3 regions of the Ligilactobacillus sp. RTP31139st1_D10_RTP31139_211217 genome follow, and region 1 is predicted to be linked to each of the others. Evidence: predicted binding sites of a transcription regulator. Region 1 holds the regulator's gene; each other region holds the start of a gene.
What was found. Region 1 encodes LexA, which represses DNA repair genes until DNA is damaged. Its sites were predicted from a motif close to CNAACANNTGTTNG; they were not measured.
Positions count from the first base shown of each region.

Region 2: uvrB (excinuclease ABC subunit UvrB) is a predicted target of LexA. The motif match lies at 2,204-2,217, and genes of this name have one in related genera.
Region 3: ABT996_RS03635 (replication-associated recombination protein A) is a predicted target of LexA. The motif match lies at 12,149-12,162, and genes of this name have one in related genera.

Region 1 covers NZ_JBCOAR010000017.1:1,350-11,192, forward strand. Annotated here, with positions in the region: gene ABT996_RS09050 (polyprenyl synthetase family protein) at 1-384, shown strand, start outside; gene ABT996_RS09055 (TlyA family RNA methyltransferase) at 399-1,226, shown strand; gene ABT996_RS09060 (arginine repressor) at 1,247-1,705, shown strand; gene recN (DNA repair protein RecN) at 1,764-3,443, shown strand; gene lexA (transcriptional repressor LexA) at 3,528-4,151, opposite strand; gene ABT996_RS09075 (DUF896 domain-containing protein) at 4,316-4,612, shown strand; gene ABT996_RS09080 (YneF family protein) at 4,693-4,917, shown strand; gene ABT996_RS09085 (lysophospholipid acyltransferase family protein) at 4,966-5,592, opposite strand; gene ABT996_RS09090 (tRNA1(Val) (adenine(37)-N6)-methyltransferase) at 5,799-6,557, shown strand; gene ABT996_RS09095 (GIY-YIG nuclease family protein) at 6,541-6,828, shown strand; gene ABT996_RS09100 (D-2-hydroxyacid dehydrogenase) at 6,969-7,964, shown strand; gene rpsB (30S ribosomal protein S2) at 8,140-8,937, shown strand; gene tsf (translation elongation factor Ts) at 9,084-9,843, shown strand, end outside.
Region 2 covers NZ_JBCOAR010000018.1:929-8,002, forward strand. Annotated here, with positions in the region: partial or broken gene ABT996_RS09360 (UvrA family protein) at 1-136, opposite strand, end outside; gene uvrB (excinuclease ABC subunit UvrB) at 155-2,155, opposite strand; gene ABT996_RS09370 (phospho-sugar mutase) at 2,279-4,006, opposite strand; gene trxB (thioredoxin-disulfide reductase) at 4,146-5,072, opposite strand; gene lgt (prolipoprotein diacylglyceryl transferase) at 5,147-5,989, opposite strand; gene hprK (HPr(Ser) kinase/phosphatase) at 6,000-6,944, opposite strand.
Region 3 covers NZ_JBCOAR010000004.1:87,103-102,476, reverse strand. Annotated here, with positions in the region: gene ABT996_RS03685 (hypothetical protein) at 1-224, opposite strand, end outside; gene ABT996_RS03680 (DUF262 domain-containing protein) at 609-2,576, opposite strand; gene ABT996_RS03675 (DEAD/DEAH box helicase family protein) at 2,578-5,928, opposite strand; gene ABT996_RS03670 (class I SAM-dependent methyltransferase) at 5,929-6,867, opposite strand; gene ABT996_RS09500 (Eco57I restriction-modification methylase domain-containing protein) at 6,836-6,997, opposite strand; gene ABT996_RS03665 (methylase) at 6,990-7,592, opposite strand; gene ABT996_RS03660 (hypothetical protein) at 7,520-7,735, opposite strand; gene rlmD (23S rRNA (uracil(1939)-C(5))-methyltransferase RlmD) at 7,768-9,141, opposite strand; gene ABT996_RS03650 (hypothetical protein) at 9,141-9,704, opposite strand; gene ABT996_RS03645 (pirin family protein) at 9,789-10,211, opposite strand; gene ABT996_RS03640 (MarR family winged helix-turn-helix transcriptional regulator) at 10,304-10,708, opposite strand; gene ABT996_RS03635 (replication-associated recombination protein A) at 10,791-12,107, opposite strand; gene ABT996_RS03630 (zinc-binding dehydrogenase) at 12,262-13,299, opposite strand; partial or broken gene ABT996_RS03625 (NAD(P)H-binding protein) at 13,317-13,967, opposite strand; gene ABT996_RS03620 (diacylglycerol kinase) at 14,160-15,182, opposite strand; gene gatB (Asp-tRNA(Asn)/Glu-tRNA(Gln) amidotransferase subunit GatB) at 15,211-15,374, opposite strand, start outside.

The DNA.
Region 1 (9,843 bases):
TTGACTTTAGCTGAGTTGATGCAAGTCCATAAAAACAAGACCGGACAATTGTTGGAGTATGCTTGTTTTGCCGGTGCCATTTTAGGTGGAGCGACCCCAAAACAAGAGCAGGCATTAGTTACTTTTGGCCAAAAATTTGGTCTAGCCTTTCAGATCTATGACGATATTTTAGATGTAACGGCGACGACTGCCGAGTTGGGTAAGACAGCTAATAAGGATGTGGCGGAAAATAAAAATACTTATCCGCGCCTTTTAGGACTAGAGGGAGCTAAGCAAGCGCTAGCTGATACGTTGGAACAAGCAAAAGATCAACTTGAGTTTTTAGCCGGAAGTGGTTTTGAGACTTCTCTTTTGCGTCAAGTGCTAGAGTATTTTAAATTATAAGTAAGGATGTAAGTATGAAAAAAGAACGTGTAGATGTATTATTGGTCAAGCAGGGTCTATTCGAGACACGCGAACAAGCAAAACGTGCAGTTATGGCAGGCGAGATCTTAGGTGAAAATGAAGAACGCTTAGATAAACCAGGTGAAAAGATCGATCCAAGTGTCAAATTACATTTTAAGGGTAAAAAAATGCCTTATGTTAGTCGTGGTGGCTTAAAGCTTGAAAAAGCGCTCAAAGTCTTTAAACTAAGTACCAAAAATAAGACAGTCCTTGATATTGGTTCATCTACGGGGGGCTTTACTGATGTCGCCTTACAAAAAGGGGCTAAGTTGAGTTATGCTCTCGATGTGGGAACTAATCAATTAGCTTGGAAGTTGCGCCAAGATCCGCGAGTCGTTGTGATGGAGAATACTAACTTTCGCTACAGTAAATTAGAAGATTTTACTGCTGGACGCCCTGATTTTGCGACGATCGATGTTTCTTTTATTTCTTTACAACTTATTTTGCCGACTTTACATGCGATCTTGGAGCCGGGCGGAGACGTGGTGGCTTTGATCAAGCCTCAATTTGAGGCGGGGCGTGAAAAGGTCGGTAAGCATGGGATCGTTCGGGATGAAAAGGTTCATTTAGAAGTAGTCCAAGAGTTGATCGCTTTTGCTGTCAAAGCAGGCTATGATGTTTTAGACCTTGATTTTTCACCGATCACGGGTGGTGAAGGAAATATTGAATTTTTAGTTCATTTGCGTTCAACCTCAGAGACTGCAACGATCAGTGCGAATGTCGATCCAAGTGCGGTGATCAAACAAGCCCATCAAACATTACTTCATCAAAAAGATAAGTAGGTAGGAAGGATGATTTCTCAGTGAGAAAACAAGATAGACAACGAATTATTAAAAAAATGATCCAGGATAATGCGATTTATCGGCAAGAAGACTTTGTTAGTCTCCTTTCAGCTAAGGGAGTTGAAGTGACTCAAGCTACTATCTCACGTGACGTAAAAGAGATGCAGTTGATCAAAGTCCCAACGCCAGATGGATCGTATCGGTATAGTTTACCGACTACCAAGAAGGATAATACCGAAAAAAAACTAAGGAAAGTTTTGCGTGACGCCTATCTTGTTTCTGACTGTCACCGTGATCTATGTATGGTCAAAGTTTTGCCTGGTAATGGGCCAGCGCTTTCGAGCTTGATCTCACAAATGAACTATGATGAAGTCTTTGCTACTTTAGGCGATGATGACACGATCATGCTCTTTGCACGCTCAAATGAGGATGCATTGCAGATCGAGCGTAAATTATTGGCTTTGATCGATGATAAATAGGACTTTTAGATTTTGGGAAAGGAAAAACTGTTACTCTTAGCAACAGCAGGAAAGTACTTTGTTACAAGAATTAATGATCCGTGATTTTGCAATTATTGAGCAGTTGACCGTTGATTTTGGAACGAATATGACGGTCTTGACTGGTGAAACAGGGGCTGGTAAATCTATTATTATTGATGCTTTAGGACTACTAGCAGGTGGACGTGGCTCGAGTGATTTTATCCGCAAGGGAGCTAATAAGTCGTTACTCCAGGGGCAATTTACCATTCCTAAAGCGACGCGCACATATGAGCTTTTAGATGAATTTGGGATCGAATGTGAAGATGACGTTTTGATCTTACAACGCGATATTTATCGCAGTGGTAAAAATGTTTGCCGGATAAATGGTGTTTTGGTTAATTTGGGCACATTACGGCAGGTAGGGCAAACCTTGATCGATATCCACGGACAAAATGAGCATCAAGAATTGATGGATCCTGAGCGCCATTTAGCCCTAGTTGATAATTATCAGCCTGAGATCCTAGCTAAATTGACACAATACCAGGCACTTTATGCCAATTATCGTCGCCTTTCGCAAGCACTGGAGCAACGCGAGAAAAATGCGCATGAGTGGGCTCAAAGACTCGATATGTTACAATTTCAAGTTAATGAGATCAGTGAGGCGCAGTTACACGAGGGCGAAGAAGAAGAGCTCCAAGAACAAAAACATCAATTAGATAATTATCAAACGATCCATCACGCCTTAGAGATGAGTTATCAAGCACTAAATGGTGAAGAATTAGATGTGATGAGCGTTCTAGGAAATGTCATGAGTGAATTAGAAGATGTGGCTGAGTTCAATTCTGAATTAGCCGCGATCTACGAAAAGGTTTCTGATGCTTTTTATAATCTGCAAGATGCAGCACATGAAGTTTCAGGGCAATTAAGTGATCTGGAGTGGGATGAAGAACTGCTAAATTCAATTGAGGCACGGCTCGAAACGATCCATCAGCTCAAGCGTAAATATGGTGATTCGATCGAAATGATCTTGGCTTATTACGATAAGATAAAACACGAGCTTGAAACGATGCAACAAAGCGATGAAAACTTAGAGCAGCAAGTCGAACAGGTCAAAGAAGCTCACGCCAAGGCAAAAGAATTAGCACTAGAGATCAGCGAGTTACGCAAACAGACTGCTAAACGCCTTGAAAATGAGATCCATCAGCAATTAAGTGCGCTTTATATGGATAAAGCTGTTTTTGAAGTACGTTTTTTACCAGAGAACGGGCAATTGACTGAGACTGGGCTTGATCGGGTCGAATTTTACATTCAAACTAACCCCGGAGAAGAAATGGGCGCTTTAGCAAAGATCGCTTCTGGTGGTGAATTGTCGCGGATCATGCTCGCGCTAAAGACGATCTTTGCCCAAAATAAGGGTGTGACGAGTATTATTTTCGATGAGGTCGATACTGGAGTCAGTGGGCGCGTCGCCCAGGCAATCGCAGAAAAGATCAGTCAGATCGCAACTAATTCGCAAGTGTTGTGTATCACGCATTTACCACAGGTCGCAGCTGTGGCAGACCATCACTACTTTATTGCTAAGCATGTAGCTAATGGTCGGACTGAAACTTCGCTGACGATCTTAAACGATAAGGAACGGATCGAAGAATTAGCCCGAATGTTATCGGGTTCTTCGATCACGACTTTGACGCTAGAACATGCAGAAGAATTGCTAAAAATGGCTAAGGCAAGTAAATAGTTCTAAAAGATGCACTTTGAGGCATCTTTTTTTTGAATAAAAAAACTAGAAGTCGGTAAACTCCTAGTTGCTAAAATATTGACTTTAGATCATATCACGGTAGAGCCCAATGACTTTGCCTAAAATTACGACATTATCCAAGATGATCGGATCCATCGTTTCATTTTCAGGTTGTAATCTAAAATATCCGTCTTCTTTGTAGAATCGCTTACACGTTGCTTCATCGTCTTCGGTCATGGCGATCACGATATCACCATTGTCAGCAGCAGATTGTTTTCTAACGATAACTTGATCACCATCTAAGATCCCAGCATCGATCATGCTTTCACCACGGATGTTCAACATGAACAAATCATTGGCATCGCTTAAATTAGGTGGTAATGGGAAATAATCAGTTGTTTCTTCAACGGTTAAGATCGGCATCCCTGCAGTTACCGTTCCGACAACGGGGATCTCATTTAAGGTCGTTTTGATCCCCAAAGCGTCTAGACCAGCTGGAGTAACTTCCATTGCCCGTGGCTTAGTAGGATCTTTTTTAAGAAAGCCTTTCTTAGTTAAGCGTGCTAAATGACCGTGTACAGTTGAGGTCGAAGAAAGGGAGACTGCTTGGCAGATCTCGCGTACAGTCGGTGGATAACCTTTGCTCTCAACTGTATTGTAGATAAAACGCAAAATGTTTAGCTGTCTTTTTTCGGATGCTTTTGTCATTTTGAACACCTCAATACATTTTTATAGGGTAATTATAACATAGAAAACCAACAGTTACAAACAAGCGTTTGCTTTATCTAGAGAAAGTGACTAAGTTAATGACTTTCTTAAAATTTTGAGATAGAATATAAATGATAGATCATCTTGGAAAAGAGGAATTTAACATGGAAAAAGACGAAAAATTAGAACAAGCGTCAGAAACGACGGAAGCAAAAAAAGGTGCGATCCCCCAAGAACTGATCGATCGCATCAATGAATTATCTAAAAAGAAAAAAGAAGGCACGCTAACAGAAGCTGAAAAAGAAGAACAACAAGAATTGCGTAAGACTTACTTAGCGATGTTTAGAGAAAACTTCCGTAGTCACGTAGAAATGTTACAAGTCTACGATAAAGATGGCAATGAAGTTACGCCAGAAAAGGTCAAAAAGATCCAACGTGAACGTGGTTTGCGTGATAATTAAAGTCGTTTAACGCTTTATTTTTAAGGATAACTTGTGTAGAATAAGTAGTTGAATGAATATAATGAGAAGGGGGTGCTGAAATGTCTACTGGAATTTGGATCGTACTTGTAGTCTTAGCGCTTATCCTTGGCTTTGTTGGTGGTTTCTTTGCTGCTCGTAAGTACATGGAAGACTATTTGAAGAAAAATCCGCCGATCAATGAACAGATGTTGCGGACGATGATGATTCAGATGGGGCAAAAGCCTTCTGAAAAGAAACTTCATCAAATGATGGCTTCAATGAAGCAAAATATGTCTAAAAAGTAATTTAAAACTAAAAATAGGTTGTGACTTGCGAGTCCAACCTATTTTTAGTTATTTTTTTGTTGTAGGATCGATGTAGTGGAAGTTTGGATCGATCGCTTTGTCCAGTTTGGTAAAGGCTTGTTCCATTTCATTGATGATCGTTGCTTGGGTCTCATCGGTCAATTTAGTTTTGCGATCAACGTAGATCGGTTCACCAAAGCGAACAGTTGTCTTTTTACGGCTAAAGAGTGTTTTTAAGGTCAAGGGCCCTTGGTAAACGGCAGGAACGATCGGGACACCAGTCATTTTAGCAATCAAAACGACGCCCCCTTTCATTTCCTGTGAATGTCTAGTCCCAGAAGGAAACATGATCAAAGAAAGATCACTTTTTTTAAGCAACTTGACTGGGGTCTTGATCACAGAGGGACCAGGATTTTTTCGGTCGACTGGAAAAGCGTTGGCATGTTTTAGGATAAACCGCAAAATTGGATTTTTGAAAAGTTCTTCTTTTGCCATGAAGCTGAATTTTTTAGGAGAAGCTGCTAAGGCAAAATACAAGGGATCAAACCAAGTGCGGTGTGGGCCAACCAAAATATAATTTCCTGAAGGTAAGTTTTCTTTGCCTTCAAAGTTTGGTTTACCGTTGATCAGATAAACAAGAAACCTAACTAGGCCTCGAATAAATGAATAAAACATGGTATTTACTGCTATAGACTGTGAGATATTTGAAAGTTCTATAGCCTTCCTTTCTTAGATAGCGCTGCTGCTAGCCGGCTCACAGTTTAACTTTCAAGTGGCTTCAATACTTGGACAGCGCTATTTATTTATTATACATTTTTTAGTATGCTAAATTTATCTTAAAATTGCAAGTCACGTTAAAGAGTAAAAGAAGGTGTTTTGATTTGAATAAAATCGAATTGAGAGAAGATGAACGGATCGACCAGTTATACGCTAACGATATCAAAATAATTCAAAGCTCAAAAGTTTTTTCTTTTTCTTTGGATGCAGTGTTACTGGCCCATTTTGCCGAGCCAACAAAAAAAGAAAATGGCAAAGTAGTCGATCTCTGTGCGGGAAATGGAGCAGTTGGTCTATTTTTGACAAACAAAACTAAAGCTTCGATCGTGGCTGTCGAGATCCAACCTAAATTAGCTGAAATGGCTGAACGTAGTGTTAAATTAAATTCTTTAGAAAAACAGCTGACTGTCTTGAATCTTGATCTAAACGATTCGTTGACGCATTTGAAAAAAGATAGCTTTGATACGGTCACATGTAATCCCCCGTACTTTTCGGATCTTCCAACTAGCAAAAAAAATCCTAACCCTTATCTGGCATTGGCCCGCCATGAGATCACGGTGACTTTAGCTCAAACGATCGAAATGAGTAGTGCACTTTTAAAAACTAAAGGTAAAGCTTATTTTGTTCATCGTCCCGATAGACTGTGGGAGATCTTTGAATGCATGCAAAAAAATCGGCTAGCTCCTAAGAAGATCCAACTAGTCTATCCTAAAGCAGGTCGTGAAGCTAATATGGTCTTAGTCGAAGCGATCAAAGATGGACGCAAAGGCGGGTTGCGCTTTATGCCTCCGATCACAGTTTATCAGGCAAATGATGAATATACACCGGAGATGAGGGAAATTTTATATGGAACAGCAGAGTAAACAGTATTTTTTCTATGTTTTACGCTGTGCGGATGCTACTTTTTATACAGGCTTTACGACTGATCTCAAACAGCGTTTAATGACTCACAATAGTGGACAGGGAGCTAAGTATACCCGTGTTCGGCGCCCGGTGAAAATGATCTACCATGAGCAATTTGCGACTAAAAGTTTAGCACTTAAAAAAGAATATGCGTTCAAACAACTAACACGCCAACAAAAGGAAAGCTATTTGCGTGAACATGGAGTAGCTGAGAAATATTTGTTAAGATAGACTTATGTTATAGTAAGAGTTGAAGTGCTAACTTTAGATTTGAAGTTAAAATGTGAGATCATCAAGAAAAGTTAGCTAAAATTCAAGAAAGGAAGGCTGCATTTCTTCATTTGGAGTCACATTTGGTGCAGCAGTTCGTTATGAAGTTTATTGCTTATAATGTACGTCAAGATGAACGTGCTTATTTTGAAAATTGGTCTCAAAAAAATAATATTGAAATAAAATTAGTTGCCGATGAAGTTACGTCCGAAAATTTGAGCTTGTCCAAGGGATATGATGCTGTTATCAGCTTTCAGACTGGGACGTATCCAGCGGATCTTTTTAAGACTTTGGCTGGTTATGGTGTCAAAGATGTTTCGATCAGAAATGTCGGGGTCGATAATCTAGACCTAGCTGAAGCTAAGAAATATGGGATCACGGTAACTAATGTGCCGGCATATTCGCCTAATGCGATCGCTGAATTTTCAGTAACGATCTTACTACAATTGTTGCGTAATCAAAATATTTTCCGCAAGCGAATGGCTTCCAATGATTATCGCTGGGCTCCCTTTGTTGGTAAAGAGATCAGAGCTTTGACGATCGGGATCGTTGGCACGGGGCGGATCGGTAAAGCTGCGATCGATATCTATAAGGGCTTTGGTGCTAAGATCTTGGCGTTTGATCCCTATCATGATCCTAAATTGGAAAGTGAAGGTATCTATGTTGATACGCTAGAAGATCTAGTGGCTAAAGCCGATGTGTTGACTTTGCATATGCCAGGCTCTGACAAAGATGGACATCTGATCGATGCTAAAATGATCGAAAAAATGAAAGATGGCGCTTATATCATCAATACTGCGCGCGGTTCTTTGATCGATGCTAATGCTTTACTTGCAGCTTTGAAGAGTGGCAAATTAGGTGGTGCTGGTTTAGATACGTATGAATTTGAGACACCGATCTTTAACCACGATTTAAATGAAACGGGTGTTGAAGATGAACTGTTCAAAGAGTTAGTTGCGTTAGATAACGTTGTGATGACGCCACACATTGCCTTTTACACTGAAATAGCTGTTGAAAATATGGTCAATATCTCATTAGATTCGGCTAAATCAGTGATCGAGACTGGAACGGCCCCGACTTTAGTTCAAACAAAATAAGCTTGATTTTTTAACAGAAACGTTTGCAATTGCTCTAGGAGTAGGTTATAATATCAAGAGTGCCTATAAAGGTACAATTCACACCTTATGCGATGGTCAAAAGAGTGCTCATTTGAGTTTTTTGATCGTTGAACATAGGGGAGGATAATAAAAACTATTTTGGAGGTTAATTGTAATGGCTGTTATTTCCATGAAACAATTACTTGAAGCTGGTGTACATTTTGGTCACCAAACACGTCGTTGGAACCCTAAGATGAAGAAGTACATCTTCACAGAACGTAATGGTATCTACATCATCGACTTACAAAAAACTGTTAAGTTGATCGACGATGCTTACGATTTTATGAAAGATGCTGCTGCTAACGATGGTGTTATCTTGTTTGTTGGTACAAAGAAACAAGCACAAGATGCGATCGAAGAAGAAGCAAAACGTGCAGGTCAATACTACGTAAACCATCGTTGGTTAGGTGGTACTTTGACAAACTGGAACACGATCCAAAAACGTATCAAACGTTTGAAAGAGATCAAAGCAATGGAAGAAGATGGCACATTTGAAGTGTTACCTAAGAAAGAAGTTGCTTTGTTGATCAAAGAACGCGATCGTCTTCAAAAATTCCTTGGTGGTATTGAAGATATGCCACGTATCCCTGATGTATTGTTCATCGTGGATCCTCGCAAGGAACGTATCGCTGTTAAGGAAGCACAAAAGCTTAACATTCCTATCGTTGCTATGGTCGACACAAACGCTGATCCAGATGAAATCGATGTTAAGATCCCATCAAACGACGATGCTATCCGTGCCGTACGTTTGATCACATCTAAGATGGCAGATGCGGTCATCGAAGGTCGTCAAGGCGAAGATGATGCACCTGTTTCAGAAGAAACTTTCCAAGCTGCTAACGGCGAAGAAGTTGAATCCATCGAAGAAATCGTTGAAGTTGTTGAAGGCAACAACGATACAGATGCTGAATAGTTAATAAACTTAGGCTGTCTCAGGTTTTAGGTAGGCATTTTGGCCTTAGTCTTGAGATGGCCTTTTTTAAATTTATGGTTTGGATACACCATGGTTTTTATGCCAAAAGTACTCCAAATTAATCACTCTAAGGAGGCCACTAGGCTATGGCAAAAGTTACTGCTGCTCAAGTAAAAGAATTACGCGAAAAAACTGGCGTAGGTATGATGGATGCTAAGAAAGCTTTAGTTGCTGTTGATGGCGACATGGACAAGGCTATTGATTTCTTGCGTGAAAAAGGTATGGCAAAGGCTGCTAAGAAGAGCGACCGTGTTGCTGCTGAAGGTTTAGCTGATGTTGAAGTTGTAGGTAACACAGCTGCAGTTGTTGAAATCAACGCTGAAACAGACTTTGTTGCTCAAAACCAACAATTCAAGGACCTTGTAAAACGTGTTGCAGGTTTGATCGCAGAAAACAAACCAGCTGATTTAGAAGCTGCTTTGGCTATCAAGACTGACAAAGGTACGATCAACGAAGAAATCATCGAAGCTACACAAGTTATCGGTGAAAAGATCACATTGCGTCGCTTTGAATTGGTTGAAAAAGCTGACAACGAAAACTTCGGTGCTTACTTACACATGGGTGGTAAGATCGCTGTTTTAACTGTTGTTGAAGGTGCTGATGAAGTGGCTGCTAAAGACGTTGCAATGCACGTTGCGGCTATCAATCCTAAGTACGTTAACCGCGACCAAGTGCCTGCTAGTGAAGTAGAACACGAAAAAGCAGTTTTAACTGAAGAAGCTAAGAACGAAGGCAAGCCAGAAAACATCATCGAAAAGATGGTTGTAGGTCGCTTGAACAAGTTCTTTGCTGAAGTTGCTTTGGATGACCAAGCATTTGTTAAGGATCCAGACTTGACAGTTGCTA
Region 2 (7,074 bases), on a different contig from region 1:
TATCAAAGGCGAGCGAACTTTTACCTGAACCGGAAAGCCCCGTGATCACGACAAGTTTTTCTTTAGGGATCTCAACATTGATATCTTTTAAATTATGCTCTCTAGCACCACGGATCGTAATCTTATTTTTTCCCACAACTTTCATCCTTTCTACTTAATCAAGCTGTGCTTTTAATTCCATCACAGTATCACGTAAAGCGGCTGCATCCTCAAAGTCAAGGTTCTTAGCAGCAGTACGCATTTGCTCCTCTAAACGTGCGATCATTTCGCGTTGTTCTTGTTTGCTCAATTCATCAAAATCGAGTTTATCATTTAAAGCTTTAGTGCTTTCTTTTGGTTTAGTCGTCATGGTGATCACATCACGGATCTCCTTTTTGACTGTTTTTGGCACGATCCCATGTTCTTCATTGTATTGTATTTGGATCGTCCGACGTCGAGCTGTTTCGTCCATCGCTGCTTGCATCGAATCTGTTACTGTATCAGCATACATGATCACATGCCCATTTTCATTTCGCGCAGCTCGGCCGATCGTTTGGATCAAAGACCGTTCATTGCGCAAAAAGCCTTCTTTATCAGCATCTAAGATCGCAACTAATGAGACCTCTGGCACATCGATCCCTTCACGTAATAAATTGATCCCAACGAGCACATCAAATTTTCCTAAACGTAGATCGCGCACGATCTGGGTCCGTTCAAGTGTCTTGATATCAGAATGCAGATACTTGACTTTAATACTCATCTCTTTAAAGTAATCGGTCAGATCTTCTGCCATTTTCTTAGTCAAAGTCGTTACAAAGACGCGCTCATCGCGCTCAGTTCTTTTGGCGATCTCAGCCACTAGATCGTCCATTTGTCCCATGATCGGACGAACTTCAACTTCTGGATCCAATAATCCCGTCGGTCGAATGATCTGTTGCACGACCGTATCGGTACGTTCTTGTTCATAAACACCTGGGGTCGCCGACATATAAATGATCTGATTTACTCGTTCTTCAAATTCAGCTAACTTTAATGGGCGGTTATCTAAGGCACTTGGAAGGCGGAAACCGTAATCGACTAGCATCTGTTTACGTGAGCGGTCACCATTGTACATCCCGCGCACTTGGGGCATCGTAACATGGGATTCATCGACTACGATCAAAAAATCATCGGGGAAGAAGTCCAACAACGTATATGGTGCTTCACCCGGTTTTCTTCCATCCATATGCCGTGAATAATTTTCGATCCCTGAACAATATCCCATTTCACGCAACATCTCAATGTCGTATGTCGTTCGTTGTTCTAAACGTTGAGCTTCTAACAACTTGCCATCAGCGCGCAAGACTTCTAACCTTTGAGCTAATTCGGCTTCGATGCTCTTGATCGATCCTTCTAAGCGTTCACCACTTGTCAAAAAGTGAGTTGCTGGGAAGATGACAACGTGATTGCGATCACCCAAGATCTCTCCAGTCAAAGGGTCAACTTCTCGGATCCGGTCGATCTCATCCCCAAAAAATTCAACTCTAAGCGCTTGTTCATCACGTGAAGCTGGGAAGATCTCGACAACATCGCCGCGAACACGAAAGCGTCCCCGTTGAAAGTCGATATCGTTACGTTCAAATTGAACATCGATCAGTTGGTTCAACAACTTATCTCTTTCGATCTCTTGACCTACTCGCAATGAAAGAGCTTGATCACGATATTCTTTTGGATCACCTAAACCAAATATCGATGAAACTGAGGCCACCACGATCACATCATTGCGCTCTAATAACGAACTAGTCGCAGAGTGGCGTAATTTATCGATCTCATCATTGATGCTCGAATCCTTTTCGATATAAGTATCACTTGAAGGAACATAAGCTTCAGGTTGATAGTAATCGTAGTAGGATACAAAATATTCAACAGCATTGTCTGGGAAAAATTCTTTGAACTCCCCGTAGAGCTGTCCCGCCAAGGTCTTATTATGGGCTAAGACCAAAGTTGGCTTGTTGGCTTTAGCGATCACATTTGAGATCGTAAAAGTTTTCCCGGTCCCAGTAGCCCCTAATAAGATCTGTTCTTTTTTACCAGCTTTGATCCCGGTCGCAAGCTCAGCGATCGCTTGTGGTTGATCTCCAGTTGGTTGATATTTTGAAACTAATTTGAACTCTTTATCGGCTTGACGTTCGATCAAATGATTACCCCCTCATTAAAAACTATTGCTTACAAGATTATACCACAACGAACGTATTTTCGCATCAGCAGAATCAAAAAAGACACGGCCATTTACCGTGTCTTCAGCATCTAACAGCTAATTTTAGCCCTTGATGAAATCATTGATTGCTTTTTCAAATTTTTCACATTTAGCTTGTGCATCAGCTTCGGAATCACCTTGTGTACCAATGTAAAATTTGATCTTTGGTTCTGTACCTGAAGGACGAACTGCGATCCAAGTTCCATCTTCAAGGAAGTACTTCAAAACATTTGACTTAGGCAAGTTGATCGCTGTCACATTCCCAGCTGCATCTTGGCGACTAGAAGCTTGATAATCTTCAGCTGCGATCACTTTATAACCAGCAAAATCAGTTGGTAATTCTTGACGGAACTTAGCCATCAAATCTTTGATCTCTTGTGCACCTTCGATCCCATCAAAGGTCAAAGCGATCGTCTTTTCAGCAAAATAGCCGTATTTTTCAAATAATTCTTGGAGACCATCGTATAAGTTCTTACCTTGTTTCTTGTAGAAGGCAGCTACTTCAGCTAATAGTACCAAAGATTGGATCGCATCTTTATCGCGCACGAATGGACGGATCAAATAACCATAACTTTCTTCAAAGCCTAACATGAAGCTGTGTTCATTGGTTTCTTCAAAATGTTGGATCTGTTCGGCAATGAACTTGAACCCAGTCAAGACATTGATCGCTTCGACCCCAAAATCAGCTGCAACTTTAGCAGCAAATTCACTTGAAACGATTGATTTTACTAAAGCCCCGTTTGCAGGCAAGTTACCTGCTTTTTTACGAGCCGTTAAAATATAGTTCAACATCAAAGCTGCGATCTGGTTACCTGTCAACAATTCGTATTCGCCATCTGGTTGACGAACAGCTGCTCCCAAACGGTCTGCATCAGGATCGACAGCTACTAAAAGATCAGCTTTTTGGCTCTTGCCTAATTTGATCGCTAAATCAAAAGCTTCTGTAAATTCAGGGTTTGGATGTTCAACGGTTGAGAACTCTGGATCTGGCATTGCTTGTTCTGGGACCATCGTAAAGTCTTCAAAACCAGCTTGACGTAAGGCTTTTTCACCTAACATCCCACCAGTACCGTGAAGTGGAGTAAAGACCAACTTCATCGTTTTACCCTCTTCAGCCACTAACTCACGATCGATCGTTACTTCTTTGGCATTTTCTAAGTAAACTTCATCGACTTCTGAACCGATGACTTTCAATGTTCCATCATTGATCAAAGCATCTTTATCAGCAACTTCAACGGCAAAAAGATCATCAACTTCGCGGATATAATTCGTGATCATATCTGATTCTTTTGGTGGCATTTGCGCCCCATCTTCACCATAGATCTTATAACCGTTATATTGTTTTGGATTATGGCTCGCTGTGATCATGATCCCTGCATAAGCATGTAGATGCCGAACGGTAAAGGATAGTTCTGGGGTCGGACGTAAGCTTTCAAAGACAAAGCTTGGAATCCCGTGTGCCCCTAAAACACGTGCTGCTTCAAAAGCAAATTCTTGTGACATGTGACGTGAATCATAACTGATCGCTACACCACGTAATTTTGTTTCTTCATCCAAGGTATCCATAAAGCGTGCCAAACCTTCAGTTGCTTGGCGCACAGTATAAATATTCATGCGGTTAATCCCAGCACCGATCAAGCCACGCATCCCAGCTGTCCCAAATTCCATTGGTGTATAGAAGGCATCTTCCAATGCTTCTTTATCATTTACGATCTTATCAAGGTCTTCCCGAACTTCAGGTGCTAGATCAGGTTGTTTGTTCCAAATAGTATAAGTCTCTTCCCAACTCATATAATCACCTCATTTATCTATTCAAATCTAGTATACTATCAATCGTCTAAACTTGCTATAACAAGCACTTTTACGCTTACAAAAAATTTATTCGATATCAAAAAGCACTAGCAGTAAAACTACCACTAGTGCTATTCGTTTAATCCTTCAAGCTTTCTATATAATTGAACGCCTGTTGCCCAGCAATACTTCCATCGCCAACAGCGGTCGTGATCTGGCGTAATTCTTTAGCCCGAACATCGCCGATCGCATAAACACCAGGTAAACTAGTCCGCATCAACTCATCGGTATTGATCCAGCCCTGTTCATCAGTGATCCCAAGCGTTTTGAACGGTTCAGTCAAAGGAATGACCCCCACATAGATAAAGACACCATTGACCTTTAATTCACCGTCTTCACCGGTCTTTTTGTTATGTGTCGATACACTCGTGACTTTTTGCCCATCGCCATTGATCTTTGTTACGACCGTATCCCATGTAAAGTCGATCTTATCGTTAGCAAAAGCACGCTCTTGCAAGATCTTTTGGGCCCGTAATTGGTCTCTACGGTGGATGATATTGACATTTGAAGCTAACTTAGACAAATAGACACCCTCTTCAACGGCGGAATCACCGCCACCGATCACGGCTAGTGGCTGATCTTTAAAGAAAGCACCATCACAAACTGCACAATAAGAAACACCCCGACCAGCATATTCGGCTTCGCCTTCAACACCTAATTTCCGGTATTGCGAACCTGTGGCAATGATCACAACAGGTGCTTCATATGTTTCATTATCGGTAATGACTTGTTTTAGATCACCATTGACTTCAACTTTTTCAACGCTACCGTATGCATATTCTGCTCCGAATTGGATCGCGCCTTGATACATTTTTTCAGCTAAGTCTGGTCCTAAGATCGACTTAAATCCGGGATAATTTTCAACTTCAGCGGTATTGTTCATTTGACCACCATAGATTCCACGGTCTAAGATCAAAACCGACAAATTAGCCCGTGAAGCATATAAGCCAGCCGTCAAGCCCCCAGGACCTGCACCGATCACGATCACATCATATTTTTTAGCCATAATATCTTCACCTTCCTATTTACTTGATGATACTCTTCTAAAATTGCTGAAACAACTTCAAATATTAAGCTCAATTATTTAAGCTCTCGCCCGTATTTAACATTTCCGGCTAAATACCAAGGTTCATTGGGACGATAATAACGCCGATATGCGATCAAAATGATCGCCCCAATAAACAAGATGACTGACAACCATTGCGAAACGCGCAAAGCACCTAACATCAAGCTATCTGTTCGCATCCCTTCAATGAAAAATCTGCCAAAGGAATACCAAGCGACATAAGTCAAAAAGATCTCGCCTCGTTTAAAGAGATGCTTACGATGGCGTAACAACATCAAGATCACAAAGCCTAAGATATCCCACACCGACTCATACAAAAAGGTCGGTTGGTAATAGATCCCGTTGATATTCATCTGGTCAATGATAAATCCGGGCAAATGCAAGCTCGTCAAAAATGCATGTGATACGGCTTCACCATGGGCTTCTTGATTGATGAAATTGCCCCACCGACCGATACCTTGAGCTAAGATCACAGTTGGCGAAATGATATCTAAAAATAGCCAAGCCGACAACTGTTTCTTACGGCAGAAGATCACTAAAACGAGCAATGCGCCCAACAAGCCACCATAGATCGCGATCCCGCCATCCCAGATCCGATAGATCTCACTAAGATCATTTTGATAATACTGCCATTGGAAAATGACATAGTAAGCTCGCGCACTGATCAAAGCGATCGGTAGCGCCCATAAGATATAATCATAAAAATCATCGGCGGGGACTTGTCTTTTCTTACCTTCACTAACTGCAAGGTATAAGGCTAATAAAACCGCACATCCAATGATCACTCCATACCAGTGGACCTGCAGTCCCCCTAGACTAAAAGCGATCGGATCGATGACACCTAAACTAAAATTCAATTCTCAACACCTATTTCTCTTCTGCTGAATTTTCACTGATCAACTCATTTAAATTACGTTCAAAGGCCTTTGTCGCATCATAGCCCATCGTCTTTGCCCGATAATTCATTGCAGCGGCTTCAATGATGATCGCTAAGTTGCGCCCAACTTTCACTGGGATCGAGATCTTAGGTATTTCAACATCAAAGATCGTTACCCGTTGCTCACCGTTCCCTAAACGATCGAATTGTTTATCTTTTTCCCAATTTTCCAAATGGATGATCAAAGAGATATCAGTCTTCGCTCTGACAGCACCTGCCCCAAAGAGATTCATGACATCGATGATCCCGACACCTCTGATCTCTAACAAATGGCGTAAGATCCGTGGTGCTTCACCGATCAATGTCTGTTCATCTTGTTGGTGAACCTCAACGCGGTCATCGGCGATCAATCGATGCCCACGTTTGATAAGATCAAGCGCCGTTTCAGATTTACCAACACCTGAATCGCCAGTGATCAATACCCCAAGACCATAAATATCAACTAAGACCCCATGTAACGATTTACGTTGGGCTAAACGACCACTCAAATAATCGGTCAACTTAGCTGAAACACGTGTCGTTGGCAATTTAGTCCGTAAGATCGGAATATGATGTTCTTCAGCCGCAGCTTTCATTTCAGCTGGAACGGCTAAATAACGTGAGACCACAAAGCATGGCGTGTTGGGACCACAAAGTTCATCCATGATCTTTTTGCGCGCTTCTGAACTCATCTTATTACCATATGAGATCTCCGTCATCCCAAAAAGTTGGATCCGCTCTTCTGGATAATAATCAAAGTAGCCGGTCAATTCCAACCCAGGACGTGAAATGTCTTCGGTCGTGATCTGGCGTTCTTCTAAGTATTGTTCTCCAGAATAGACTTCTAAATTACTGATATCTGCTACTAATTTTTTTACACTAACAGTATTCGCCATTTGTCTTCTGCTATATAAACGTGAACTAGCATGATAATCATGCTATAGAAAGAAATATAGCTTTTCCCTTCTTGATTTATTTACCATCAGCATATCGCCTGACCTAATGCTGATAGTTTAAAGATGTCGT
Region 3 (15,374 bases), on a different contig from region 1:
GATGTTACGCTAACTGTTTCATCGTAGATTTTCTTAAGCTCTTCAACACTTAAATCAGTTACTTCATGGGCAAAGTTGATAATATAATCTTCATCAAGTCCTTGTTGCAAAGACAATTCTATTATTCGCTTAGCATTCTTTATTGCGTTTTGTAGCTCGCCTTCTTGTAAACCTTCTTGTCTTGCATAGTAGGATCTTTCGATTAGTTCTCTTTCAAGAGTCATATAGGTTCCCTTCCTTTCTGTATTTTTCTTCAGTTCTTTAACACTATTGTCCAATTCTTGCGTAAACTCATCGGTTACTCGGTTGTTATGAATGTAAGTTAAGAATGCCCTTAAACCTTTAGAAATGCCAGTCCATTTTTTAGCTCTAGCGTTAAAGGCTATATTATGCTCACCAGTTTCTACCGTAATTGATAAGTCTTGTTTTATTCAATATCATATCTAGGTAAATCTAAGCCGAATGGATCATAATCACAGATAAAAATAACGTAAGTATGATTTTTTTAGCAAAGGGAGTTCCACTCTTTAGTGAGTTAACACCTAGCGTATTTTGATAATAAGCCATGCGGTAACCTAAATCATGCTTTAATGTCCTTTAGTACATCTTTACTTTATTGTATAAGATACCTGATCAGCTATATTACAAATTTCAGAAACCCTTGCAATTATAGCGACTATAACCATAGAAGAGAAATTAGTCTCTATAATCATCCCATTATCTAATTTTTCTGGATTTCTAGCACTATTAAATAACATTCGCCCAACTTGGTCATTATTCTTAACATGTTCAAAATTCAAGCTATCTTTATTCCAAATATCATTTAAAAAAGTAATCAACATTTGACGCCATGAATTAATCTGATATTCTTTGCCACTAATGGTAATTGCAACAGGTTTCTTACCAGTCACATCAATGGTTTGGTCAATTGCATATTCACCGGTGACTTCTTCTTCACTAGTTTCTTTCATCATTGGCATTGGGAAAATTTTTAGTAATTCTTCAGTAAGTTTTCCAGTCCGTTCGATAATAGCATCTTTGCCCCATTGTTCATACATGGTTGCTACTTCACGAGTAAGTGATATATTTGAATTATTATAGAATTCAATCTTTTCAGAGTATGATTTATTACTCATCTCTTGATTATATTTCGTAAGTGTTAAATTACCAATTGTCCCACCATACTGTTCCTTAACTCTTTCAGCATTTGGAACCTGCAACCGCCATTCAGCATTCAATCTCTGTGGCATAATATGTTCAACTTGTGCATCATCAAAGTTAATCGTTTCTTTAGTTCGATTTTCTTCTAAAACAGTCAATACTAGCTTAGCAAGATGATTTCGTTGATGGTAAATGTCGACCTTCATTAGACTATCAGCTACTTTTCGATCATCAGGAAATTTAGCTTTCAACAAACGTAGTAGTCTGTTCTCCAATTTTCCATCCGATTTAGATAAATCACACAGCGAAACCACCATTTTATTTAACCCATTTGTTGGCATTTGACAAACCTTTAATCGGAATAAATATCCTTCTAAAATATGTGCCAACTTATTGGCTTTTTCTTGTTTAATTACATCTAAACTTACCAATTCCATCAATAACATTAAATATGGGAATAAAACTCTACTATCCATCATATTAATGTGCTCCATTGTTTTATTGAATTGGTCATCATCAGATTGGCAATGTAGTAGTTGGTTATAGTACCCAGCAAACTTAAACAAATCTGCCAAAGCATCCTCTGAATCTAATCTACTAGTATTAAAATATTCTTTATAGCTTTCATAAACCTCATTTTTCTTAACTGACGTATGGGTCTTTACGACCAGGTAATGACGTATAAATTCAGCAAAAACCGATGTAACAAACATTTGCTCAATCTTTATCCAGTACTTCTTATAAAGTTCGGACTGCTTTTGTGAATCAAGCTTCATCAAAAGAAAATTTCGTACTAAATCAGACGGTAAAAGCGATACCCCTGTAGAATTCAAGCTTTCAAAAATAACTTGTGGATTCTCCTCACTATTACTACTTAGCTCGATGTAAACCATATTGAAATGATTCATTGCTTCATATAATTTAGCACTTTCAATGTTTGAGTTCTTAACTAACCTTTTAAATAACATATAATTTTCAATAACTTTGGATGGCTTTTTAAAAGCCACAGTTCCATTCATAACTGAGTTAAATGCCTCATAATCATGCTCTACCGGTTTTAGTTTTAAATGGTTATTATCATTCAAGTATTTATTAGTTAAGTATTGCTCTTCAATTTCGGCCTTATTTTGTTTATCCGTATCAGCCAAGGCTTTAAGTAGTAATGTCAAGCTCGTAAGTCGCTGTTGGCCATCAATAATACGGTATATTCTACTCATCTGATTCCCAGTTTCTGTAACATACACAATCGCCCCAATAAAATGGTCGATATTATTTTGTGCTACATTGATTAAATCATTAAAGAGTTGCTCACATTGCTCTTTTCCCCATTCATAATTTCTCTGAAAAACCGGAATCTCAAAAATTGTTTTCGAACTTCCTAAAAATTCAAATAGTCGTACACTATCCGCCTTCATCCTATTCTTCCTTTCCAAACTCGCGCTGAACAATTTCTTGTAAAGTACCTTCTTTGGCATATTCAGCAGCATCAATTTGTTTAAAATGCTTCTCCATTAAGGTACCCTTTAAGCCTTCATCGAAGCCGGAAATATAGTTAGTCGCAATCAGATAGATAATTTTAGTGGGCGCAAAACCGTATACCTGATGTTCCATAATGTGCTTAATTCTTTCCTGTTCATCTGGGAAGAGTTGCTTCATCTTTTCGCTACGGAATAAACGCTTAATGATCTCAGTGATATATAAACCAGACTTCATGTACAGATCGGCAAAGGTTTTATTTGGATCATCAAAAATTCCCGGATTATTAGCTTCTAAATCATCAACCATATGTTTAACCACAGCTTTAGGTGTATAAATTTGGTTAGTCTTTTGTGGTGGAATGTAGTCGAAAATATCTTCTGTCATATCATCTTCAAAATAGTTACTTAACTGCTTTCTCTTTTCCAAGAATTGTTGGATAGAATCGTTAAACACTACTTCATCAAATAAGTGACCGTCAAAATGTTTCATTTCATTAGTTTGGGCATCAATGTAGTCGCCACCATCACGTAAAAACCTAAACTGTGCTTCGGTAATTCCAGTTACCTCTTTAAAGACATCATCTTCTGTATAATCATCAAAATTTTGTAACGTTAGTTTTTCATCGCCATATGCCATAATGAAACTTGGAATCGTACGGGAAAAGCCACGCAGGTGAGCCCGAGCATCCTCTTCAACATTTTTGAGTTTTCTTTCCTCTTTATCTTTTTCCACGCGTTCGATAACTGTCGCAGAGACATCCGCAACATTTTTTTCTACTTGTTTCTTCACGTCCTTACTAAAGTTATCCACAATTTCATTCATTTTAGCCTTGTATTTTGCCTCAGATTCATCCAATTCAGCTTGGTTTTTAGCTTCTTTTTGCTCTTCTTTAAAGGTAGCATCAACGATTTTTTTCTGATCGTTAAATTCATCAGCCAGCTTGAGTAATGCTTGGTTGGTTTCTTTTTCGATTCGTTGTTGATGTTTCTTAGCTTCACCTTTGGTCAAACCGTAATCATCGGTAATTCGATCAATAACCTCTTTATTTGCTGAAGCGTTGATTTGCTTTGCAATGTCCTTAGCAACGGTTTTGAAATCAGTAGCATCAGCCTCTGAAACAGAGTCTACTAACTGATCACTAACATCAGCATATAATTTATCACCAAATAACTCCTTGGCTTTGCCTATTACACGCTCTTTTGGAATTTCTACTTCACCATCATCATTGACTAAAACATCCTCAGCTCCCTCAATGGCTGTTTTATCCGTTTTTTGTGCTTTACCTTCTTTGGCAGTTACAAGTCCATTTAAGATTTCACGAACTTCAGCAGGAGCAGCAAATATCCTAGAAATATTAGTGAACAAGAAATTGCTCATAAAGCCACGCTTAACCACTTCTTGCGACTTAAGTTGACGTGGAATCGACATTACTTGCGCCGTATCGAGTTCTACCATCTTACCTTCATCATCTTCACCAATTACCGGGAAGAAGTTTAAAAGCTGTTTGATATTGGCTTCATGTTCAGCAGCAGTTCCTTTACCATTAGAGGTTTCTGCCATTAAATCATTAGCGAACTCATCAAAAATTATTAACGTCCAGGTAGGATCAAAGTCAAAGACATAGGCATTTTCTTTTTGAACTAATTCACCGTTTCGTTCAAATTGATATGGATTTTGTGCCCGGAAAGCTGCTTGCATATATTCAGATGGACTCTTCATACTTGAAAGCATTAAAACTGCTGACCAAGGTTTTACCGTCACACCAGTTGTTAATTGCCCCACACTCAAAGTAATTGTCTTATCATACTTAGCAATTGCTGCTTGCACCTTATCAAAGGATTTGATATTAGCCTGATCAAGATCAGCTTCACTCAACTGATCATCATCTAGCTTACCATCACCGGCTGCTAAAACTATTTCATATTCACTAAAAACAGGGTACTTCTTTAATTTCTTAGCCAATGCTTTAGCACTGTCTACCCGATTTAATAGCCAGAAAGTATGTGCTAACTCTTCACGTAATTCTGGTGTTGAAAATGGATACTTTTCGCCAGTTGTTAGTGAATCTAAGAATTTATCAACCGCTTCATCATAAACAAACCTGCCATTTTGCACTTTAAAGAACTCATTCAAATCAAAGGCTGGATCAGCTTTATCACCATCATCCAAAATACTTCCTTGCTTTAACGTGTCTTTCATCATTTCAGATAATTGGTAGGTATACATGTTTAAGCGTGGCATGGTTCCATATGGGTTACTACTACCTGCTACATCTTCATTCCAATCAAGTTTAGCTTGTTGTTCATCGGCATATGACCAATTATAAATCTGATCGGCCGCAAATTTACCCAGGGCTAAAGCCTTAAAAGGTGTACCTGTTAGGTGCAAAGTGTACTTACGCTTAATCTTGTCAAAGGCCTTATCAGTCTTATAAGTATCAACACCTTCATGAGCTTCATCGATAATTAGTAAGTCCCATTCTAATTTTCGAATCCACTCTAATTTTTTATGACTCCCACCAAAATACAGCGAGCCTTTTAGGCCTTGAAGGCTTTCAAAAGCTACTTGACCAATATCACCAATATCCTGTCTTATAAGATCACGTAATTCTTTTTGCGAAAGTACCGGCCGGTTCTTTAATGCATCTGTTTCACTAACAAATTTAAGATTAGTTTGCCAAGCAATAAATTTATCAAAGTCATCAAACCAAGAATTAGCGATGCTAGGCCGGTTAGTAACAACCAACACATTTTGCATCTGCATCTTTCTAACCAAATCATAAGTTGTTAGCGTCTTGCCGAATCTTGGCTTAGCATTCCATAAAAATTCGCTTCCTTCACCATGCCTGAGAAAGTATGCGATGGTTTGATCGACTGCTTTTTGTTGTTCCTTACGTAATTCATACTGCGTTCCTTCAACACTACCTTGAATATCGCTAAAATCACGTTCAGCAAATTTGTAGAAATATTGATGGGCTGTATCACCATCAATGTGGAACCACTCCGTTTCAGGTTTGCGTTCAATTTTTCGCTTTTGGGTTAAGTATCTATGAAATTCATGATCAGTAAAGGTTTCATCAGAACCATCCTGATAACGCGCATTGCCTTTCCACAACAAATTGATTTTCGCATCAACTGTATGGCTTTGTTGTTTGATCCGCTCTTCAACAGATTGTTTCTCAGTGTAACCAATTTTAGTCCAGCCATCATGTGAAATATCGTTAGGTGTTGTGTAGGCGTAAATCATTGGGATGATGCGTTTAAATGGTTTAATCTTAGGCGTAGCCATCTAATCCATCTCCTTTACATGAGTTTCAATGAAGTTCATTTCTTCTTCAGAAAGTCCGTATTTTTTGTATAATTGTTGATCAATTTCCGGGATTGACTTGGTCCAATCAATATCGGAAGCTGCGGAGAAATCCTGAAGAGGAATCATTCCCCAAACTGGTCTATTTCCAATTTGAGTTAGTTTCAACATTCCAAGCATTGCTCTTAAGAATTTTGTTTTAACATATTTTTTAAGATTCTCTGCCTCAACAGAAGTGCTAAAGTTTCCAATACTGATAAAAGTTTCCGTATTAGCCATATGTGGTTCCCCGATTATCAGTTCAGGTAGAGCTTCACCAAAGGCACCTCTCCCAGTTGCCTGTGGAATCAACACTTTAAAAGATTCGATATTTTCAGGGCTATTTATATAATCACGTCTTATATATTTCCAACAACGTTTATTATTTTCTCGCCCAATAATCTTAACATAGTCATTTTCATCAGAAGGCTTTTCATCATAAAAAATGAAAGGCAATCTTTCAAAAATATTTGATGCCATATCGTAAGCATGACCCTTACTTAAATTATCAATTGCGTTGGGGTAATCCTTATGAATTAAATCCGTCAATCTGTATGCTGTACGTGAATATACAATTTCAATCAAACTGATGAATTTAGGTTGCTCGACAACCTTTTTCATTATTTCGTTTAATTCTGAATACTGAGTAAACACTTTGATTGCCCCAAAGTCTTTAGAATTATCGTGGTAAGTAACTGCAATACCACCTTTTATATCAACATTTTCAAACACTTTTTTACTTTCAGATTCATAATAAATAACCTTAAGATATGGGTCATTAAGCATTTTTTTATTCCACTTTTTTGGTGTTGACCCTGCATTAAACAGAAAACGAGCCGGATGGATAAGTTCAACTTTTTTTCCCCACCTCATACGCTTCATCGATAAACAAATTATAAATAGGAGAAGCATAATTCTTTTTAGACGATTCAATGTCCGTTGACTTTTGCTCCTCTTGGTAAGGTGGATTACCAATCACAACGTCGAATTTAAATTGATCTTTTTCAGTCATTTACCTTTTCCTCCTTATATACCTTGGTTACCGGGCACACCTTATACTTGTTTTCTAGATTATTATCTTCAACATCAAATAGGCTTAATTGGCCGGATTCTGCATTGATGTCTTCAACATCACCATTATTAAAAAGTGATTTATAGGTGAAAACTTCTCGCCGCACCTTTTCTTCTACCGGTATCCAATGACTAAACTCTATTAGTTGCCCTTGATTATTCACGTATTCTAATGTATTTCCTTGAACAATATTTACTTCAATTATATATTTGGCCGCTTTGTATAAATCGCTATTCATGCTTAAGTGTTGTTGCATTTTAGCTTGATGATGATTAACAAATATCTCTATCATTGCTGCTCTGGCTTTCATTAGATTATCCACCAATAACTCTATTCCATAGATACTCATTAGTGCCCACAAAGCATTTTCTTTCCAATTAGTCTTATTAGAAATCTCATCTACATAATTTAACTTCTGATGAAGTATTTCCTTTAAAAAAGCTCCTTCGCCAGCACTTGGTTCTAGAAAAGTTGCATGTAGATCGTTGATTTTTTTTGAATCGCCGGCTCTGCTAGCATCTTTAAAACCATCCATTTAGGGGTAAATACTTCACCATGATGCTGAACTCGCTCTTTAGTCTTGATCAATTTTCCATCTTCAGTTGTTACCAACTCAAAATTTTCTTCACGATTCAAATCATATTTTTTTGCATCAAACAAGCTGATCTCCTGTTCCAACAATGTCACTCCTTCCGACCAATTCTGCTGAACTATTTTTTCCGTTCCAATACCGTTACCGTCTCAACGTGTGCTGTTTGTGGGAACTGATCGACTGGCAAGATCGGTTGGGTCACATCATATCCAAGTTCCATGAAACTTTGCAGATCACGGACTAAAGTTGCTGGATTACAGCTGACATAAACGATCTTTTGTGGTTGCATCTTAGTGGCACTTTCGATCAAACTTTGCGTCAAACCTTTGCGTGGTGGATCGACCATGATCACATCTGGCTTGATCCCCTGTTCTTGCCAAGTTGCCATCCAGTCTTCGGCATTGCCCACTTCAAATTCCAAATTATCCAAGTTGTTTAACGCCGCATTTTTCTTGGCATCCGCGATCGCAGCTTCAACGATCTCGACCCCATACACTTTTTTAGCATGCTTTGCCATAGATAATGAGATCGTCCCAATACCACAGTAAGCATCAATAACGGTCTCATTTCCGGTCAAGCCGGCACGCTTGATCGCCTCTTGATAAAGTTTTTCGGTTTGCGTTGGGTTGACTTGGTAAAATGATTTTGCTGAGATCTCAAATTTAAGTCCATTCAACTGATCTGTGATATATTCTTGGCCCGCTAATACCCGGGTCTTGTCACCCAAGATCACATTGGTCTGTTTAGAATTGATGTTTTGTTGCAAACTCACCACATCAGGACAAGCAGCCATGATCTCGGTCACGATCGCTTCTTTATTTGGTAGCTTATTGGTCCGCGTCACCAAAACGACCATCACTTCTTTAGAATAGTGTCCTCGCCGTACCATGATATGCCGTAAGATCCCGCTATGTATAACTTCATCATAAGCTGTCACTTGATATTTTTGTAAGATCGCCAACACTTTTTGGATCACTTCATCGATCCGCTTATCTTGGATCAAGAAGCCTGTTAGTGGCAAGAAATTATGGCTACCGCGCTTGAAAAAGCCAGCTGTCAATTTCCCATCAAGCTCACGGACTGGGACTTGGGCCTTGTTACGATAGGCATATGGTTCTGCCATCCCCAAAGTTTGTTCAACTGCTAGATCGGCTAGATGCGCCTTTTGCAATAAATCACTAACTAATTTTTGTTTGAATTTCAACTGAGCTGGATAAGCCAGGTGTTGTAATGGTGCGATCCCTGTTTGTGAATAAGCTTTGCCTTTCCCCGTCACCCGATCAGGACTGGTCGTTAAGCGTTCGATAACTTTAGCATAACCAAAATTTTTACCGACCTTTAACACATGGAGTTTAACTTTTTCACCAGGTAAAGCATCATCACAAAAAAGTGAATATCCGTCAACTTTAGCGACACCCATTCCTTGATAAGTCAGATCCACGATCTTCGCTTCTACTTTTTGATTTTTAACTACAGGTAATTTCCGTTTCATTACTTATCCTCACTTGTTTTAGTTTTACTTGTTCTTTTAAAAGCTGTCCTTAAATTAGGAAATTTCTTTTCTAAAAAATATGTACAAGCTAAGTTCGACACAGCCGAAAGTTCCCATAAATACCAAGTACTGCCCGTGCTAAAATACTTAAAGATAAAGAGGTCACGTTCAACTTCTTCTTGCAATTTTTCTAAAATCATTTGAAAGCCGATCCCATGCTCAGCTACAGCTTCTAACATGATCCCCACTAAAAAGACCAAAAACCAGCCAATATTATATGCTTTTCCTTTTTTGAGCAACTTGATCGGACGTCCATGTTTATCAAATCTAGTAGTTTCTTTGAGCTCTGCATCCCTTGTCTGATACCAACCTAAGCACACTGCAACTATGCATAAAGCACACATTATCCCTACATTTTTCCAATTCCAAGTAAAGTTAGCTAAAAACATCCAGAAAGCATAGAACGGTAACGTTACAGCCTCTAACCGACTTACCTTCTCAAACTTGAACGCTTTAGAGCACATATACCCAACTGCAAGCAGTAAAATCAAATAAAATTTCATCATCAAACTTCTTTCTTTATCATTATTATCTATTCTACCAAGTCCGGGAACACAAAAAAAGTGGCAAAGCGCCACCATTTTTTATTATTCAGCTACATACTCAAAACGCTTGATCCCACTAAAGTTCCCCGCATAAGTCATTTTTGCTTGTAGATCTGTTAACAATAAGACTAAAGTTGTTCCCGGATACGCCTTGACCCGCTCTAATTCGACTGGGTCACCGGTTACTGCTTCTCCCTTTGTCAGCTTTTGTCCGTTCACTTTGAGCTTACCTTCCATTACATATAGCCAGGGTCTATATCCCATTAGATTTGGTAAAGTTGTTTTAGTTTGCTTATCAAAATGAGCATTATAGAGATAAGTTGCTTCTCTGATCGTCAAAGGACTAGCCGTATTTTTTGGACCTGCTAACAAATTCCAAGCACCATCACGCGTGATCTTGCGGTCAAAAAATTGCACGTTGGGACTCAGATATTGTTCACGTGGACGAATAAAAATCTGTAACATCTCTACATCCTCATCTGGCGTGGATTCTTGATGTCAAAAGCTTTTACGTCCATTATTGACCGCTTGTTCTTTACGAAAGATCTGCATCTTTTTCATCCCTTCATAGCTAATTTTAACAGTTTTAAAAGTTGCTTTTGGTCGTTTGAATTTAATCCAGCTAATGCCTCAGCATGGGCAGCCTCTAATTTAGGTGTTACCATCGAATATAGCTTACTTCCACGTTCAGCTACAAATAGTTGCTTTGTCTTTCCAACTTGTTTTCGCGTTATCAGCTCTAATTTCTCCATCTTTGTGATGATTTGAGTGATATTTCCCTTAGTCACGATCAAAGTTGTCGCCAATTCTTTTTGTGTACAACCAGCATGATTATATAAATGATTCAAAATATCATATTGTGCGTTGGTTATCCCGGCTTGCTGTAAGACTTCTGCACTGTTTGCCAAAAGTTGCCGTTGTAACTGACTAATACGCATAAAGATCAAACTTTCTCGATTCATCTTACCACTTCCTTACAATTCAATTAGTAAGTTTATATATAAACTATGATCTTGTCAAGTAAAAAAGAGTGGCGCACCACTCTTAAGCTTTATCATGTTGTTGATGCCACGCCTTGATCTGTTCTAAGCGTTGTTTGAAACGGATCTCGTTTCCCTGCTCAGTTGGTAAATAATAAGTATGTCCCACTAAATTATCCGGCATCGTTTGCATTGTAGTCAGTTTGTCTTTAGCAAAATGAGCTAACTCATAACCTTTACCATAGCCTAATTCTTTCATCAGCTTGGTCGTCCCATTTCTGATCTGCAGGGGTACAGGTTCATTTAAAGTCTGTTTGACATCTTTAGCGACTCTTGTAGTTGCTTTATAGACGGCATTAGATTTAGGTGCCAAAGATAGATAGATCACCGCTTGGGTCAAATGCACATTGCATTCGGGCATTCCGATAAATTGACACGTTTGAAAAACATTGACCACTAGATTCAAAGCATTGTTGTCAGCTAAGCCGATATCTTCACTGGCAAACCGCAACAAGCGTCGGGCAATATACAAAGGATCTTCACCACCAGCTAACATCCGATTCAACCAATAGATCGCTGCATCAACATCGCTATTACGCATGGATTTATGCAGCGCTGAGATCAAGTCATAATGATCTTCACCGTTCTTATCATATTTGAGCGTCTTTTCCCCTAAAACTTGACTTAACAGATCATCGCTCAGTTCTAAAGTTCCATCTTGGCTGACATTTCCATTATCAACTAACATCTCCAAGGTATTCAAAGCATTTCGCGCATCCCCATCACTAAAGATCGCGATCTGTTCTAATAATGTCTTTGAGGCGGTGAGCTCTTTTTCAAATCCTTCTCGACAAGCACGATCCAATAATTCAACTAATTGTTCTTTCGTCAGTTGCTTTAAGACAAAGACTTTCAATCTGGATAAGAGCGCTGAATTGATCTCAAAAGATGGATTCTCTGTCGTTGCCCCGATCAAAACGATACTTCCATTTTCCACAAATGGGAGGAAAGCATCCTGTTGCGCCTTATTGAAACGATGGATCTCGTCTACGAAAACGATCGTCTTTTGGCCATAAGCAGTATTAGCTTCGGCTTCTTGCATGATCTTTTTGATCTCTTTGATCCCACTTGTGACCGCACTAAATGAGATAAAACCGGCTTTAGTCTGCTTAGCGATAACTTGAGCCAACGTCGTCTTCCCCACACCGGGAGGGCCCCATAAGATCATCGAAGTCACTCGATCTTGCGTGATCAATTCTCGTAAGATCTTACCTGGTCCCAATAAATGCGTCTGTCCGAAAACTTGATCTAAATTCTCTGGTCGTAAACGACTAGCTAGCGGTTCATTAGCTTGGTCCTCAAAGATCGATCCTTGTTGCATGCTCTCACCTCCGTTTATCTATCGTTTCCATTCTATCACACCGAACATTAGTTTGTAAAAATAAAATCAAAATACTTGTTCTAACAAAAAAGCAGCCAGTTACCTAGCTGCCTAATTGATTTTTTCATAGGTCTGAAGCCCAAAGTACCTTGACCTATTGACTTATGATCAATAATGATTTGATCGCTTCACGTTTATCCATAGCTTCATAAGCGGCTTGGACATCATCCAATGTGAAACGTTTGGTAAAGACCTTACCCGGTTCGATCTTGCCCTCTAAGACTGCCGCTAATAGTACGGCTCGATCATGAGTCGTGACCGAAGCGAGCCCACCGCGTAAACCGATATTTTTCCAAAATAGTTGATTAGAGCTTGGTTCAGTTTGCGGAACGCCTACACGACCGATCACTGCACCTGGACGAGCTACTTGCCCGGCTTGTTCGATCGCTGAAGTTGCCCCTACACATTCTAAAACAGCATCTGCACCCGCACTATCTGTCAATTCTAGTACTTTTTGAACTGCCATATCGCCACGCTCAGAAACGATATCAGTCGCTCCAAATTCACGGACTAATTTAGCTCGATCTTCATGGTGGCTCAAACTGATGATCCGCTTAGCCCCACGTAATTTGGCACCGATAACGCCACAAAGTCCAACAGCTCCATCACCGATCACAACAACAGTATCACCGGCTTTGACTTCAGCCGTAAAAGCAGCGTGATAGCCAGTTGCCATGACATCAGATAAAGTTAAAAGAGAATTCAACTGGTCATCAGTATAATCAGCTGGTTGACCAGGGATCTTGACTAGGCCCCAATCAGCGTTATAATACCGCAAATATTGACCTTGATAGCCCCCATTACCGCCGGCTTCTTGATTTAAACAGTTACCATCAAAGCCTGCTTGACATGCCGCACAGTACCCACAACCATGGGTAAAGGGGACGATCACGAAATCACCAACTTTGACATTTTTTACATCTACTCCAACTTCAGCAACGAGCCCGATCGCCTCATGACCAACTAAACTGTTAGCTTGACGTTTAGAGATCCCGCGATACCACCAAAGATCTGAACCACAGACACAAGCACGCACGATCTTGATGATCGCATCAGTTGATTTTTGAAGTGTTGGTTTTTCGACTTCCGTAACTTCCATTTTGCCTAGTTCTACAAAGATTGCCGCTTTCATCCTATCTACCCCTCTCATTAATACACTAGACGCTCACTGCCCTCAGTCTTAGGGTCAGCGATGCCCACACTATCATTGACTAAAAATTTTGGATCAGCAATGATCCTTAAGACCACATCCGCAATACTCTTACGCGAACCTGAAACACCGAGATAAGTTTCATCTTTATGAGTGATCTCATAAGCCACTTCACGATCATTTAACCATGGGAGCCGTAAAGTCGTATAGTCTAGACCTGATCTTGCCAACAGCTTATCAGAAATTTCAGCTGATTCCAAGCCAGGTGCAACCATCTCTTTGTTCTAACGCCCAAATTCACCTAAAACTTCATCATAGATCCCTAAAATGTTGGTAAAGACGCCCCGCTTAACACCTGTTTCTTTCATCGCCTCGATCACATATTTAGTTTGATGGTTATCACTAGTATGATCGACCACGCCTACAAAGACTAGATTTTGACCCAAAATAGCTTGTTTGACATCAGCATAATTATTCAAACTGCCTTCGATCAACGTCACACGGTCATTATCTTCTAAAGCTGCCAAACGTTTTTTATCGCGTAAAAATAACGTCAACTCAACATCAGAAAATTCTGGTTCAGTTAAGACACGTTCCTCAACTAAACGCGAAATTTGTCCATTAGCTGCCATGATCAATACTTTTTTCATTTTTCTATTACCTCTTTTGCCCATGTTAAAATATCTTTTTTGTCATCCAAAAACTTCTCTCATTTTACTTTTGAGCATATTATGCTTCCACTTATTTACAAGAATAACTATAAACCCTGAAGTGAACTATAAGGCAAGTAGAAATTTAGATAAAAAAACTCGCTGCTCCATCTTGGAACAACGAGTTCTTAACTACTTATCTAATTTGATATTGTCAGATTCATCGAGTTCTTGGACACCATCAACAAAGTTTTTCTTGGCTTCGTCCATATCTTCATCTTCTTTGACTTCCGTGATCGCCCGTTCTGGGATCTCTTGGGTATTAGCAAAGATCTCAATGTGACGTTTCAAGTTCTTGAATTTCATCGGTGCATCCCCACCGTATTCACCATCGATGTTGATCATCATTTTTTCGTCGACTGGTTTAGCGACCAACTTAGATGTTTTAACATAGAGGATATTAGCGTCGTTGATGTGTTTACCACCGTTTAAGACCATTGTGATCAAACGCATCATTTCTAACAGATTGCTCGTCTTGACCACGATCAAGGTAAATTTTCCGTCGTCTAAACTGGCGTCGGGCACGATCTGCTCAAAGCCACCAACTGAATTAGTCAAAGCTAAGAAAAACATCGATGCTTTTCCGTCATAAACCCCATCATCATATTCAAGGTGCATGTTGATCGGTTTGATCCGTGGCAACAATTCAGCCCCCTTAACTAGGTAAGCCAAATAGCCAAAGAGCGTCTTGAATTCAGATGGCACCGCATATGTCAATTCACTCAAGAGACCACCAGCTGCAATGTTGACAAAATATTTGTCATTAGCCCGCCCGATATCCATCTTGACCGTTTTACCATTGGCGATAACTTTAGCTGCTTCGATCGGACTTTCCCGTGGTATCTTTAAAGCACGCGCATAGTCATTAGTTGTACCGGCGGGAATGATCCCCAACTTTGGCCGATGCTTTAGAGGGGCGATCCCATTAACGACTTCATTGATCGTGCCATCACCACCAGCAGCAATGATCAAGTTAAAGCCTGCTTGAGCTGCTCGTTTAGCTTCATTTTGAGCAGAATTAGGTTCAGGCGTCGTTGCAAAGGCACTCGTTTCATAACCAGCACGTTCTAAAATATTTAAGATCTCAACTAGATCATTTTTTAAAGCTTCACGTCCAGATGTCGGATTATAAATAATTCGGCAACGCTTTTGCATAATTATTCCCTCATGGCGCAGTTTGCGTCTATCTTTCCTTTAAACTTGCCATCAACAATTTATTAACAACTTTAGGGTTAGCTTTACCATGGGTCTGTTTCATGATGTTACCCACTAAGAAGCCAACCGCACGATCTTTACCATTCTTAAAGTCTTCGATCGATTGTTCGTTGTTGTCCAATACTTCATCGA